3 regions of the Streptomyces sp. NBC_00090 genome follow, and region 2 is predicted to be linked to each of the others. Evidence: riboswitches for the same ligand, from Rfam matches in the RefSeq annotation. Region 2 holds a riboswitch; each other region holds the start of a gene.

Region 1 (4,335 bases), 3.8 Mb from region 2:
GACGTACGGAGGCTGCTTCAGGGCGTGCGGTGGGGCACGGCCCTCAGCGGGCTGGTCTCAGCCCCGGGCGGGTGGCCCGAGCGGGTCTCAGCCCTTGAAGCGCGGGAAGGCGCTGCGGCCGGCGTAGACCGCGGCGTCGTCGAGGATCTCCTCGATGCGCAGCAGCTGGTTGTACTTGGCGACGCGGTCCGAGCGGGCCGGGGCGCCGGTCTTGATCTGACCGCAGTTCACCGCGACCGCGAGGTCGGCGATGGTGACGTCCTCGGTCTCGCCGGAGCGGTGGGACATCATGCACTTGAAGCCGTTGCGCTGGGCCAGCTCGACGGCGTCCAGGGTCTCGGTCAGCGAGCCGATCTGGTTGACCTTGACCAGGAGGGCGTTCGCGGTGCCCTCCTCGATGCCGCGGGCGAGGCGCTCCGGGTTGGTGACGAAGAGGTCGTCGCCGACGATCTGGACCTTGGCGCCCAGCTTGTCGGTGAGGACCTTCCAGCCCGCCCAGTCGTCCTCGTACAGCGGGTCCTCGATGGAGACCATCGGGTACGCGGAGACGAGCTCCTCGTAGTACTCGGTCATCTCGGCGGCCGAGCGGGACTTGCCCTCGAACTCGTACGCGCCGTCCTTGTAGAACTCGGACGCGGCGACGTCGAGCGCGAGCGCGACGTCGGTGCCCGGGGTGTAGCCGGCCTCCTTGATGGCCTCGATGATGAGGTCCAGGGCGGCGCGGTTCGACTCCAGGTTCGGGGCGAAGCCGCCCTCGTCGCCGAGGCCGGTGGAGAGGCCCTTGCGCTTCAGCACGCCCTTGAGCGTGTGGTAGATCTCCGCACCCCAGCGAAGGGCCTCGGAGAAGGACTCCGCGCCGATCGGGGCGATCATGAACTCCTGGATGTCCACGTTGGAGTCGGCGTGCGACCCACCGTTGAGGATGTTCATCATCGGAACGGGCAGCAGGTGCGCGTTCGGGCCGCCGAGGTAGCGGAAGAGCGGCAGGTCCGAGGCCTCGGAGGCGGCGTGGGCCACGGCGAGCGAGACGCCGAGGATGGCGTTGGCGCCGAGCGAGCCCTTGTTCTCGGTGGCGTCCAGGTCGAACATGGCCTGGTCGATCAGGCGCTGCTCGGTGGCGTCGTAGCCGACGAGCTCCGGGCCGATCTGCTCGATGACGGCGAGGACGGCCTTCTCGACACCCTTGCCGAGGTAGCGGTTGGGGTCACCGTCGCGAAGCTCGATGGCCTCGAACGCACCGGTGGAGGCACCGGACGGAACAGCAGCACGACCGGTGCTGCCGTCGTCGAGGCCGACCTCGACCTCGACCGTGGGGTTGCCTCGGGAGTCCAGGATTTCCCGGGCTACGACGACGTCGATGGACGGCACGAGCATCTCCTTCTGGGATGTGACGCTGGATGTGACGCAAGGTCGGTGCAGGGTCGCTTGGCCTTGCGACAAGAGCCTAACCGGCTCCGGGGCTCCGGTCGGCCGTGCGCCCGCCCCCTGGGACGAAAAAGGACCCAAGGGCATGCATGTCGGGACGAAGGGCCCCAGATCTACTGGACGGTAACCGTCAGGTCCCGGCCTCTTCCCCTCTTCTACGACTTCTCCGGCTCCGGGAAACGGCTCCGGGAACGACTCCGAGAAGCGGCCCCGGAAACGGCTCCGGGAAACGCGGAACCCCGGTCCGGCGCGCACGGGGGAAGGGCGCGCCGGACCGGGGTGGTCACCGCGGGAGGGTCGTGGGGGCCGCGTGAGCCGCCGGACTCAGGCGGACCGCCGGGCTCACTTGAGGTGGAGCTGCTGGCCCGGGTAGATGAGGTCGGCGTTGTCGACGACGTCCTTGTTCAGCTCGAAGAGCTTGGCCCAGCCGCCGCTGACGCCCTGCGCCTGAGCGATCTTGCTGAGGGTGTCGCCGGCCTTCACCTTGTACTCGCCGTCACCCTTCTCGACCGTCTTGCCGGTCGGGGTGGTGACGGTCTTCTTGGCGGCCTTCGGCGCGGCCTGCTGCTTCGGGGCCTGGCGCTGCTCGCTGCGGGTGGTCGGCTGCTCGGCCTTCCGCTCCGGGCGCGGCTGCTGGGTCTGGGCAGGCTGCTGCGTCTGCTGCTGCGGCGCGCTCTCGGCGGCGCCGCCGTCGTACGAGGCGCTGGAGAGGCCCACGCCACAGCTCGGCCAGGCACCCTTGCCCTGGCCCGCGAGGACCTTCTCGGCGATGGCGATCTGCTGGGACTTCGACGCCTGGTTGGCGGTCGAGGCGTAGGCGGTGCCGCCGTACGCGGCCCAGGTGGAGGCCGAGAACTGCAGGCCGCCGTAGTAGCCGTTGCCCGTGTTGATGGACCAGTTGCCGCCGGACTCGCACTGGGCGACACGGTCCCACTCGGAGGCCGTGGCGGCCGAGGCGGTGCCCGCGGTCATCAGCGGGGCGGCCACGGCGACACCGGTGACGCCGACGAGCGTGACGACCTGGGTGGCCTTGGAGGGACGGCGGTGTTTGCCCTTGCCGGAAAACAGCATGGAGATTCTCCTCACCGACGCCTACGAGGTGAGCTGTCGGGTTCGGGCCAATGAGTGCCCGGCCGCGTGTCCTAGCACGCGACTTAACCCCAAGCCGATCGTCGGCCGTCTGTCTCAACGGCCGGGGCCGGCACTTACCTTGGGTCCCCCGCTCCTGCCTACGGCGCTTACGCGACGACTGTTCCCATCGGCCGACGGCAGGATTCGGCGTTTCGGTCGACGGGGCCCGCGGTGGCGAGCGGTTACGACCGTAGACACAGACCCACCGGAAGTTCAAAGAGGCGTATTGCGGAAATATCGCCCCTACTTGCCTTCCGGCGGGGAGTGTTTACGCAGGTGGGAGGTGACAGAAGCAGAGTTCTCGGACGTGACACGCCAGTTGGGGCGAAGAGACCCATGTCTCACTTGCCCAGAACCGGACATTCACCCCCGAACTACTCGGCCTTCCCTTCCGAATCGACCGTCAGGTCGAGGCTCTGACCAGGGAGGATGAGATCCGGATCGGCGCCCACGGCACCGCGGTTGGCGTCATAGAGGGCGCTCCAGCCGCCGGGGAGTTCGTTCTGCTGGGCGATTTCGGTCAGGTTGTCGCCCGGCCGCACGGTGTAGACACCCGAAGTGTCCTGACTGTCCGTTGCGCCCGAATTCTTCGCTTCGTCAGTCGTCGATGTTGCGGCGGGGCTTTCCGCCAGCTTGTCCGTCGATGAAGCGTGTCTACCTGATTCAGCCGAAGTGTCCGTCTTGCCGGTTTCCTCCGGAGCTGCCTCACCCCGGTGCTTGCCACTTCCGGGCGTGGCCGACGAAGTGTCACCCGTCGACGTATCGGGCGATCCGGGCGTAAGGGACGCATCGGGCGCGGCCGGGGTGGTCGGCGTCGTCGGGGCGATCGACGTACCCGGGGTACCGGGGGTCCCCGGGGTGCCCGGAGTGCCCGGAGTGGTCGGCGTCACCGGAGCGGTCGGGCTGACCGGCGTGGCGGGTGCGGCGGGGGTGATCGAGGCGGCGGGCGCCTTGGACGCCTCGCCGGAGGCGCCCGAACCGGCCGACGTGGCGGTCCCGGCCTTCTTGGCGGCCGCGGAGGTCTCCGCGGGCGCGGCCGGGACGCCGGCGGTCCGGTTCGACTCCGCCACGGGCCCGGTGGGCGCCGTCGTGGCGGTGGCCGGGCCGGGGTCCACCCCGGTGGCCCTGCCGTCGTTCTTCAGGCCGGCGATCGGCGCGCAGGTGGCCCAGTCGGTGCCGCCCCTGGCGAGCGCCTTCTCGGCGACCACGATCTGCTGGGCGCGGCTGGCCAGGTCGGCGCTGGGCGCGTACGCCAGGCCGCCGTTCCGCTCCCAGCTGTCCTGGGTGAACTGGAGGCCGCCGTACATGCCGTTGCCGAAGTTGGCACTCCACTGGCCGCCGGACTCGCACTCGGCGACCCGGTCCCAGGTGGCCGCGTCGGCGGCGGAGGCGGATCCGGCGGCGAGCAACGGCAGCGCCAGGGCGGATCCGGTCACTCCCGCGGCGACGACGATGGCGGGGGCCTGACGGGGGCGACGGTGTCGTCCGTTCCCGGAGCGCATAGGGAGGCCTTTCGCGTGACGGCTGAGACTGCCGGGAAACGTAGCGGCATTCGAACGCTCGTCACAAGTCGATGGACCCCCGATCACGTGAAGATCACATTTCTGACGTACCGTCAGCTCACTGCACCCGTACGGAAGGGGAGAATTCCACCGGAAGCGTGCGCAATCCCCGCATGATGAGTCCTCCGCGCCACCGGAGTTCGGCCGGATCGGCCGCAAGTCGCAGGTCCGGCAGGCGAGTCAGCAGGGTCGTCAGCGCCGCCTGCCCCTCCAGACG
Region 2 (4,335 bases):
GGTTTTGCCTCTGAGGCAAGAAACTTGCCTCAGAGGCACGATCCTGGCGGAATGGACGCATGGACCACGTCCCCGGGGAAGCCTCCCCGGATCCCGCCACCCCCGGCGTCCTGCCCGACGTCGCCCCGCAGCTGCGGGCCCTGCGCCGCCGCCGGGGACTCACCCTGGAGGCCGCCGCCCAGCGGGCCGGTCTCTCGCCGGCCCATCTCTCCCGTCTGGAGACGGGGAACCGGCAGCCTTCGCTGCCGATGCTGCTCGCCCTCGCCCGCATCTACGGTACGACGGTCTCCGAGCTGCTCGGTGAGGCTCCTCCCGAGCACGACCCCGTCGTCCGGGCCGGCCGCTCCGAGCCCGTGGAGGCCGACGGCTGGGTCTACCGGCAGGCGGGCGGCGCCGGGCGCGCGCTCCAGTGCCTGCGCGTCCACGTGCCGTACGCCACCCGGGCCGACATCGTGCGCGTCCACCCCGGCGAGGAGTGGATCCACGTCCTGGAGGGGCGGGTGCGGCTCGCGCTCGGCGAGGCCGTGCACGTCCTCGATCCCGGGGACAGCGCGCACTTCGACTCGCTCACCCCGCACCGCATCGGCGCCGCCACGTCCGGCGGGGCCGAGCTGCTCTTCGTCCACACCCTGATGCAGAGCCCCGTCGCCGAGCTGTGCCTCGGCGACGGGACCCCGCACCGGCGCTGAACCTTCGTGGCCACTCCCACGGAGTGACTGTTCCTTCGGAAAGGACCGATATGTCCGAGAAGTCCGCACCGGTCACCGGCGAGGAGCGCGGTGAAGGCAAGTTCCCCAAGGGGCTCGTGCTCCGCCTCTTCGCCTACCTGGTCGCCGGCCACCTCTTCGCCGGCTTCCTCTACCTGCTGTTCATGCTCGGCGGGCAGAACCAGTAGGCGAAGGGGTGGACGGACCGGCGGGCGGGCGCGTGGGCGGGGCTACGCCTCGGCGAGCATGCGCTCCCGCAGCCGCTCGCGGGTCTCCGGGGTCAGCTTGAGCCCCTCCGTGAGGTAGGTCTCCACCGATCCCCAGGTCGCGTCGATCGTCTCGAACGCGGCCCGCAGATACTCCACCCGCGCGTCGAAGAGCGGGCTCAGCAGCTCCATCACCTCGGGCGACATCGCGTCCGGGGCGGTGGAGCTGCGGCGTACCTTGTACCGGCGGTGCGGGTCGTTCGACAGCACGTAGTCGGCCTCGATCGCCTCCCGCTCGACGCCGAGGGCGAGCAGGGTGACCGCGATGGAGAGACCGGCGCGGTCCTTGCCGGCCGCGCAGTGCATCAGGGCCGGGAGGCTCTCCTCGGCCATGGAGTGCAGGATCCGGCTGTGCTCCGAAGTCCGCTCGACCACCATTTTCCGGTACGAGTCGGACATACGGGTCGCCGCTTTGCCCTCGCCCAGGATCCCCCGCAGCTGCGCGATGTCACCGTCGCGCACCAGCTTCCAGAACTCCTTGCCGTCGGCCGGGTCATTGAGAGGTATGTGCACGTTCCGCACGCCGGGGAGCTCGACGTCCTCGCCCTCGACCTTCCGGTCGGCGTCGTTGCGGAAGTCGAAGACGGTGTGCAGGCCGAGTGAGGAGAGGAAGACGGCATCGCTCTCGGTGGCGTGGGCGAGGTGGCCGCTGCGGAAGAGGCGGCCGGGTCGCACGGCGCGCCCGTCCGTCGTCGGCAGGCCGCCCACGTCCCGGAAGTTCCGGACCTCCGCCAGCTCGGGTTCGTTCGCTTCGGTGGGCGGGGCCTGCGGCAGCTGCTGCGTCACGGATGCTCCTGGGTGTCGACGTTCGGGCGCCCGATGCGAGATCGGTTCCTGGGGCAATCATCCAGGCGGGACCGGTCGGGCGCACCCCCTCGGACGGTAATGGGTGATCTGTCCGAATTAGGGCCTTGTGTATAACGCGCCCTGTTTACGGGTGAGATGGCGTTCGGCGCGTGAGCAGGGTCATAGAGGTGACGGATCGTGGCCGGGAGCCCGGAGCAATTGCCGTACGGAAAAAGGAAATCGAAGGACCGTCATCCACGGAGGGTGACCGGAATTCCGGTGGAAAAGCGGAACGGGTAATGCCGGGGGAAATCAGTGGCTTGTCCGTGTCGAACCGCTCGTCTAGCGTCACCGTCAATCCGGTCGGACCGCCGAATCCTGCCACCGTCCGGAACCCGCACTCATCAAATGTGTGGCAGGAGCGGGGGACCCAGGAAGTACGCCGGTCCCGCGACGCAGGACGGCTCGGGGTGAAGCCGCGTGAGAACGCGGCCGGGCATCTCCAGTCCGAACCCGACAGCTCACCTCGTAGGCGCCGGAGAGGAATTCGCCATGCCCGCGAAGGGTAAGCACCGCCGTCCCAAGATCAACCCGATCACGCGTGGAATCGTCGCCGCCGGTACCGGAGGCGCAGTCGTCGCCCTCCCGCTCTTCGGTGCGACCGGCGCCCACGCCGCCGAGCAGGCCGCCCCGGCCGCCGTTCCCGCCCAGGCCGTCGCCGCCGCCGCCCAGGTGAAGGCCCCCGCCGCCCTTCGGGCCGCGCCCGCCGCCGCCGTGAAGGCCGCCCCGACGACGTACTCCGTCGTCCGCGGCGACTACCTGTCGAAGATCGCGGTCGAGCACCACCTCGCCGGTGGCTGGCAGAAGCTGTACGAGGACAACCGCCAGGTCGTCGGCGAGAACCCTTCGCTGATCCTGCCCGGCATGAAGCTCACCCTCGGCGCCAAGAGCACCGCCAAGGCCTCCGCCCCGAAGGCCGCCCACAAGCGCGTCGCGCCCAAGGCCGCCGCCCCGAAGGCCGCTCCGAAGGCCGAGTCGGAGAGCGGCTCGTCGCAGGCCTCCGGCGAGGAGACCCGCGCCTCCCGCGGCACCGAGCGCGACTCCGCCCCGGCCGCCACCGCCGCGCAGCCGGACGCCTCGACCTCCGCGCAGTCGGACGCCTCGACCTCCTCGCAGCCGGACGCCTCGACCTCCGCGCAGTCGGACGCCTCGACCTCCTCGCAGTCCACCGGTTCCTCCTCCGGCTGGGTCGCCCCCGTCGACGGCGGCATCTCCACCCCGTACCGCGCCTCCGGCTCCATGTGGTCCTCCGGCTACCACACGGGTGTCGACTTCATCGCCTCCTCCGGTACGACCGTCCGCGCCGTGGGCGCCGGCACCGTCGTCTCGGCCGGCTGGAGCGGCGCCTACGGCAACGAGGTCGTCATCCAGCACTCCGACGGCAGCTACTCGCAGTACGCGCACCTCTCCTCCCTCTCCGTCTCGTCCGGCCAGTCGGTCAGCGGCGGCCAGCAGATCGGCCTCTCCGGCTCGACCGGCAACTCCACCGGCCCGCACCTGCACTTCGAGATCCGCACCTCGCCGAACTACGGCGCCGACATCGACCCGCTCGCGTACCTGCGCCAGCACGGCGTCTCCATCTGACGCGGTCGCACAGCTGGCGGCCCGGCACCCCTGTGCCGGGCCGCCAGTGTGTTCCTGACATATTCGGGAGCGTATTCCGGCTTGGTGGAATCTTTATCGGTGGCATATCTCACCCGCCGTCAACCCTTCCTTACGGTCGCGTAGGTCACATCCGAAAGGGAAGGATGTGCTCCCGTGGCAGACGATTCGAGATCAAGAGACAAGAACGCATTCGGGTCGTACGCGGCGATCGGTGACAGCTTCACCGAGGGCGTCGGAGACCCCGGACCCGACGGGACGTACGTCGGCTGGGCGGACCGCTTCGCGGTGCTGCTCGCCGACCAGCTGCCGGAGCACGACGCCTTCCGCTACGCCAACCTGGCCGTACGCGGGCGCCTGCTCGACCAGATCGTGGCGGAACAGGTCCCCCGGGCGAAGGAACTCGCCCCCGACCTGGTGACCTTCTGTGCCGGCGGCAACGACATCATCCGGCCCGGCACCGACCCCGACGACGTGGCCGAGCGCTTCGAGCGCGCCGTCGCGGACCTGACCTCCGCCGTCGGCACCGTCATGGTGACCACCGGCTTCGACACCCGTGACATCCCCGTGCTCCGACACCTGCGCGGGAAGATCGCCACCTACACCGCCCACGTCCGGTCCATCGCGGACCGCTACGACTGCCCGGTCCTCGACCTGTGGTCCCTCAAGTCCGTGCAGGACCTGCGGGCCTGGGACGACGACCGGCTGCACCTCTCGCCCGACGGCCACACCCGGGTCGCCCTGCGCGCCGCCCAGGTCCTCGGCCTGCCCGTGCCCGCCGACCCGGACCAGTCGTGGCCGCCGCGCCCCCCGCGCGGCACGCTGGAGGTGCGGCGCGACGACATCCACTGGGCCAAGGAGTACCTCGTGCCCTGGATCGGGCGCAGGCTGCGTGGCGAGAGCTCGGGCGACCA
Region 3 (4,335 bases), 1.5 Mb from region 2:
CGAGGCGTTCTCCGAGCACCCGTACGCCCCGCCCGGGGACGGCGCGCACTTCGTCGACCTCGTCTACCGCGCGCTGGCCGCCGACGCCGAGGTCTTCGACTCGACGGTGCTCTTCCTCAACTACGACGAGAACGACGGCTTCTTCGACCACGTGCCGCCGCCGGTCGCCCCGCCGGGGACCCCGGGCGAGTACCTCGACGGCGTACCGATCGGCCTCGGTTTCCGCGTTCCCATGATCGTCATGTCCCCGTGGACCCGGGGCGGTTGGGTGAGCTCCGAGGTCTTCGACCACACCTCCGTCCTGCGCTTCATGGAGACCTGGACGGCGGCTCTCGGCACGCCGGCCACCTGTCCGAACATCAGCGCCTGGCGGCGCCGGGTGACGGGCGACCTGACGAGCGTCTTCGACTTCGCCCACCCGGTGTACGGGGTGCCGGCCGGCCTCCCCTCCACGGCGAAGGTCATCGGCCAGTCCACCTGCGGCCCGCTCCCGAACCCGGCGCCCCAGAACAACGCCCTGCCCGCGCAGGAGTCCGGCACGCGTCCGGCACGCGCGCTGCCGTATCAGGTGAACGGCAACCTCGACCGCTTCGAGTTCGGGTCCGGGGGCAAGATCCTGGCCTGGTTCTCGATGACGAACCAGGGGGCGGAGGCCAAGCGGGCGGCGCACTTCTCGATCCACCCGCACCAGCACCGCGACACGGCGGCCTGGCAGTACACGGTCGACCCCGGCGGCACGGCCTCCGACTACTTCAACATCGGGTTCGGGTCGGGCTCCGGGAAGTACGACATCTCGATGATGGGGCCCAACCGCTTCCTGCGGCGCTTCATCGGCGACGCGTCCAAGGCGGGCAAGGCCGTGGAGGTCGCGGCCCGGTTCGCGCCCGACGCGGGTACGGGCCGGACGGCCCTGTGGTTCACGATGACCAACACCTCCGGCGGACCGGTGACCTTCACCGTCCGCTCGAACGCCTACCGCACGGACGGACCCTGGACGTACACGGTCCCGGCGAACTCCAGCCGCGAGGACTTCTTCAACGCGGTGGCCTACAACGGCGGCTGGTACGACTTCACGATCCTCGCCGACATCGACGGGACCTGGTCGCGCCGGTACACCGGCCACATCGAGACGGGCGCCCCGAGCGTCACCGGCTGAACCTCCCTCTCCCTCCCGTCACCGACCGGCGGTCCTTCGACGACCGCCGGTCGGAGCGGTGGTCAGCGGCCGGCGTACGCGGCGCGGCGGATCGTGGCGTCGAGGAGGTCCACCGCCTCGGCGGCCGTACGACCGGGGGCCCGGTTCCAGGGTCCGATCAGCTCGCGCCACCCCTGCGATCTGAGTTCGGTCATGATCCAGGCGGCCGCCTCGTTCATGGTGTCGGCGCTGCCGTAGCCGAGCCGGTGGGCCGCGAGGAGGGCGCCGCAGACGCAGCGGGCTCCCCGCGCGTCGCGCAGCTTGTACGGGGCGTTCTGCCAGCCCCACTCCGTGAGCACCAGGCGCGCGTAGCCGAGGTGGACCGAGGGGCGCAGTTCGGGTCTGCCGATACGGCGCCAGGCGTGCAGACGGTCCGGGAGTACGGCCCCGATCCGGCCCGGGAGCCGGCGCTCGGCCGGTGGCGCCGGTGGCAGCGCGTCGAGCGCCTCGGCCACGAGCCGGTCCACGGGCACGGTGAGGAGGGACCGCCAGTCGGCGCGCTCCGGCGCCCGTTCCGGTGCGGGGGCTGTCCAGTCCGTGACGATGCGCTGCCAGGTGGCGCTCTCGAAGAGAGCGGCCGCCTCGCGGTCGAGGGTGTCCGGGCTGTGCGGGGAGGTGGTGGGTGACATCCGGCTGACTCCTGGGTCGGGTGACCCCATCCTTCAAGAAGAATGTCCAGTTTGCGACTTTTGCGCACACCGGCGCGCCCTGCACGCACGCCGGCGCGAACGAATGACCCACAGGCGTCAATTTCCACCCATTCACTCACCAAAGGAATTACGTCGCATATTTGGACATTCTTCACCTGGTGACGCGGTTCACTTTCCGAGGGCACCACCCTGGACCGGAACACCCGCAGGCCGTACCGCACACGGAAGTTCAGTGCGGCTCGAACCCGGTCGATCTTGTATTTCTGGAATTCGGTGATCCTTTTCGACTCACAGTGGATCCGCTCCTCTTGTTATCCGCCGCATTACTGGCCTACGGTCACCCCCATTCGAGCGGAACGCCTAATCCTGCCGCCGCTTGAAACACCTCCCTTTCACCCGACGGCAGGAGCGGGGGACCCACGAATTCGCCGGTCCGGAATCCGGAACGGCTCGGGGTGAAGCCGCGTGCGCGCGGCCGGACATCTCCCGTCCGAACCCGACAGCTCACCCCGCAGGCGCCGGAGAGGAAACCGTCATGCCTGCACACGGTAAGCACCGCCGCCCCCGCCGCCGCACCGTCTCCCGTGGCCTCACACTCGCCGGCACGGGCGGTGCCGCCCTCGCCCTGCCGCTCGTCGTCCCGGCCACGGCCGGCGCCGAGACCGTCACGGCCGCACCGAAGACCGCCGCGCAGTCCTTCGCCGCGCAGCCCGCCACGGCCCTGGCCGCACAGCCCGCGGCCGCGCCGGCCGCCGCAGCCGCCACCGCGCGCACGTACACCGTGGTAAGCGGTGACTCGCTTTCCCTGATCGCCCAGAGGAAGGGAATTCAGGGCGGCTGGAAGGCGATTTACCGGGCCAACAAGTCCGCTGTGGGTGGCAATCCGTCACTGATTCACCCCGGTCTTGAACTGACGATTCGTCGGGATTCCGCGAAGGCTGCCCCCGCGCCGAGTGCCGCGCCGAAGAAGAGCACCGCGCAGAAGAAGAGTTCTGCCACGACCGACCGCGCGAACCGCTCCGAGCGCCGTGCGGCGGCCCCGGCGGCCGGTACCTCGGGCGGCTCCGCCGCACAGGCTGTTCCCGCCGCGGCTCCCGCCGCCCAGGCCGCCCCGGCCGCCGCCCGGTACGCCGACAACCTCGACGGCTGGATCCGTGAGTCGCTGGACATCATGGCCCAGCGCGGGATCCCCGGCTCGTACGACGGAATCCTCCGCAACGTCATGCGCGAGTCCTCCGGCAACCCCCGGGCCATCAACCTCTGGGACTCCAACGCCGTGGCCGGCACCCCTTCGAAGGGCCTGCTCCAGGTGATCCAGCCGACCTTCGACGCCTACCACGTGCCCGGCACGTCCACGGATCTGTTCGACCCGGTCGCCAACATCACCGCCGCCTGCAACTACGCGGCCGACCGCTACGGCTCCATCGACAACGTCAACGGGGCCTACTGACGCCGGAAGTGCTCGGCGAACCACTCCGTGGCGAGCTCCGACACCTCCTCCAGGGCCCCCGGCTCCTCGAAGAGGTGAGTGGCGCCCGGAACCACGGTGAGCCTGTTCTCGCACCGCAGCAGGGCCTGAGCCCTCCGGTTGAGATCCAGGACGAGCGCGTCCCGACCCCCCACCACGAGGAGGGTCGGGGCGCGCACCCGCGCCAGGCGTTCGCCCGCCAGGTCGGGCCTGCCACCGCGCGAGACGACGGCGACGACGCCGGAGCCGGGATCGGCCGCCGCCCACAGCGCGGCAGCCGCGCCCGTGCTCGCCCCGAAGTAGCCCAGCGGCAGCCCGGCGCCCTCGGGGCGTCCGGTCAGCCACTCGGTGGTGCTCACCAGCCGGCCGGCGAGCAGCGGGGTGTCGAAGACGTGCGCCCGGTCGGTCGCCTCCGTCTCGGTGAGCAGGTCGAACAGGAGGGTTCCGAGGCCCGCCCCGTTCAGGGCCTCGGCGACCGCCCGGTTCCGGGGGCTGTGACGGCTGCTGCCGCTCCCGTGGGCGAACAGCACGATGCCGGTCGCGCCGTCGGGCACGGCGAGCCGTCCGGCGAGTGTGGTGCCGGTCACCGGGATCCTGACGTCCGTGTCCCGGACGACGGGGCCGCGAGCGGCCCTGCTGCGGTCGAGGCAGGCGATCACCTCCGCGTCGGCGGTCTGCGAGAAGTCCTGGTAGAACTGGCCGATCGCGTAGAAGAAGTCAGGCGCGTGGACGCTGACCGTCTCGTCGGCCTCGCCTCCGAGGCGTGCGGTCCAGCCGTGCGGTGCGACCGGCACCGCGAGGACGATCCGTGCGGCGCCCTTGGCGCGGACCACCCGGCAGGCGGCCAGGGCCGTGGCGCCGGTGGCGAGCCCGTCGTCGACGACGACGACCGTCCTGCCGTCGAGGGGCACGGGCGGGCGGCTGCCCCGGTACCGGAGCGTGCGCTGTTCGAGCTCGACGCGCTCGCGTTCCTCCACGGCCGCGAGCCCCCGCTCGCCCACGCCCGTCTCGCGCAGGACCCG

What was found. Region 2 has a riboswitch for cyclic di-AMP ahead of OG361_RS33120 (peptidoglycan DD-metalloendopeptidase family protein). Riboswitches for the same ligand answer to the same signal wherever they lie in the genome.
Region 1: it holds a riboswitch for cyclic di-AMP, as region 2 does, so the genes downstream of both, OG361_RS15955 (transglycosylase family protein) here and OG361_RS33120 (peptidoglycan DD-metalloendopeptidase family protein) in region 2, are expected to answer to the same signal.
Region 3: it holds a riboswitch for cyclic di-AMP, as region 2 does, so the genes downstream of both, OG361_RS39655 (transglycosylase SLT domain-containing protein) here and OG361_RS33120 (peptidoglycan DD-metalloendopeptidase family protein) in region 2, are expected to answer to the same signal.

What each region holds. Positions count from the first base shown of each region.
Region 1 is NZ_CP108224.1:3,643,268-3,647,602, forward strand. It holds gene eno (phosphopyruvate hydratase) at 88-1,374, opposite strand; gene OG361_RS15955 (transglycosylase family protein) at 1,768-2,496, opposite strand; cyclic di-AMP (ydaO/yuaA leader) riboswitch at 2,500-2,716, opposite strand; gene OG361_RS15960 (transglycosylase family protein) at 2,931-3,992, opposite strand; gene OG361_RS15965 (cytochrome P450) at 4,177-4,335, opposite strand, start outside.
Region 2 is NZ_CP108224.1:7,421,409-7,425,743, forward strand. It holds gene OG361_RS33105 (helix-turn-helix domain-containing protein) at 60-689, shown strand; gene OG361_RS33110 (DUF6126 family protein) at 740-895, shown strand; gene OG361_RS33115 (tyrosine-protein phosphatase) at 938-1,759, opposite strand; cyclic di-AMP (ydaO/yuaA leader) riboswitch at 2,152-2,307, shown strand; gene OG361_RS33120 (peptidoglycan DD-metalloendopeptidase family protein) at 2,312-3,403, shown strand; gene OG361_RS33125 (SGNH/GDSL hydrolase family protein) at 3,578-4,335, shown strand, end outside.
Region 3 is NZ_CP108224.1:8,951,018-8,955,352, reverse strand. It holds gene OG361_RS39665 (phosphocholine-specific phospholipase C) at 1-1,156, shown strand, start outside; gene OG361_RS39660 (hypothetical protein) at 1,219-1,824, opposite strand; cyclic di-AMP (ydaO/yuaA leader) riboswitch at 2,193-2,376, shown strand; gene OG361_RS39655 (transglycosylase SLT domain-containing protein) at 2,381-3,295, shown strand; gene OG361_RS39650 (phosphoribosyltransferase family protein) at 3,289-4,335, opposite strand, start outside.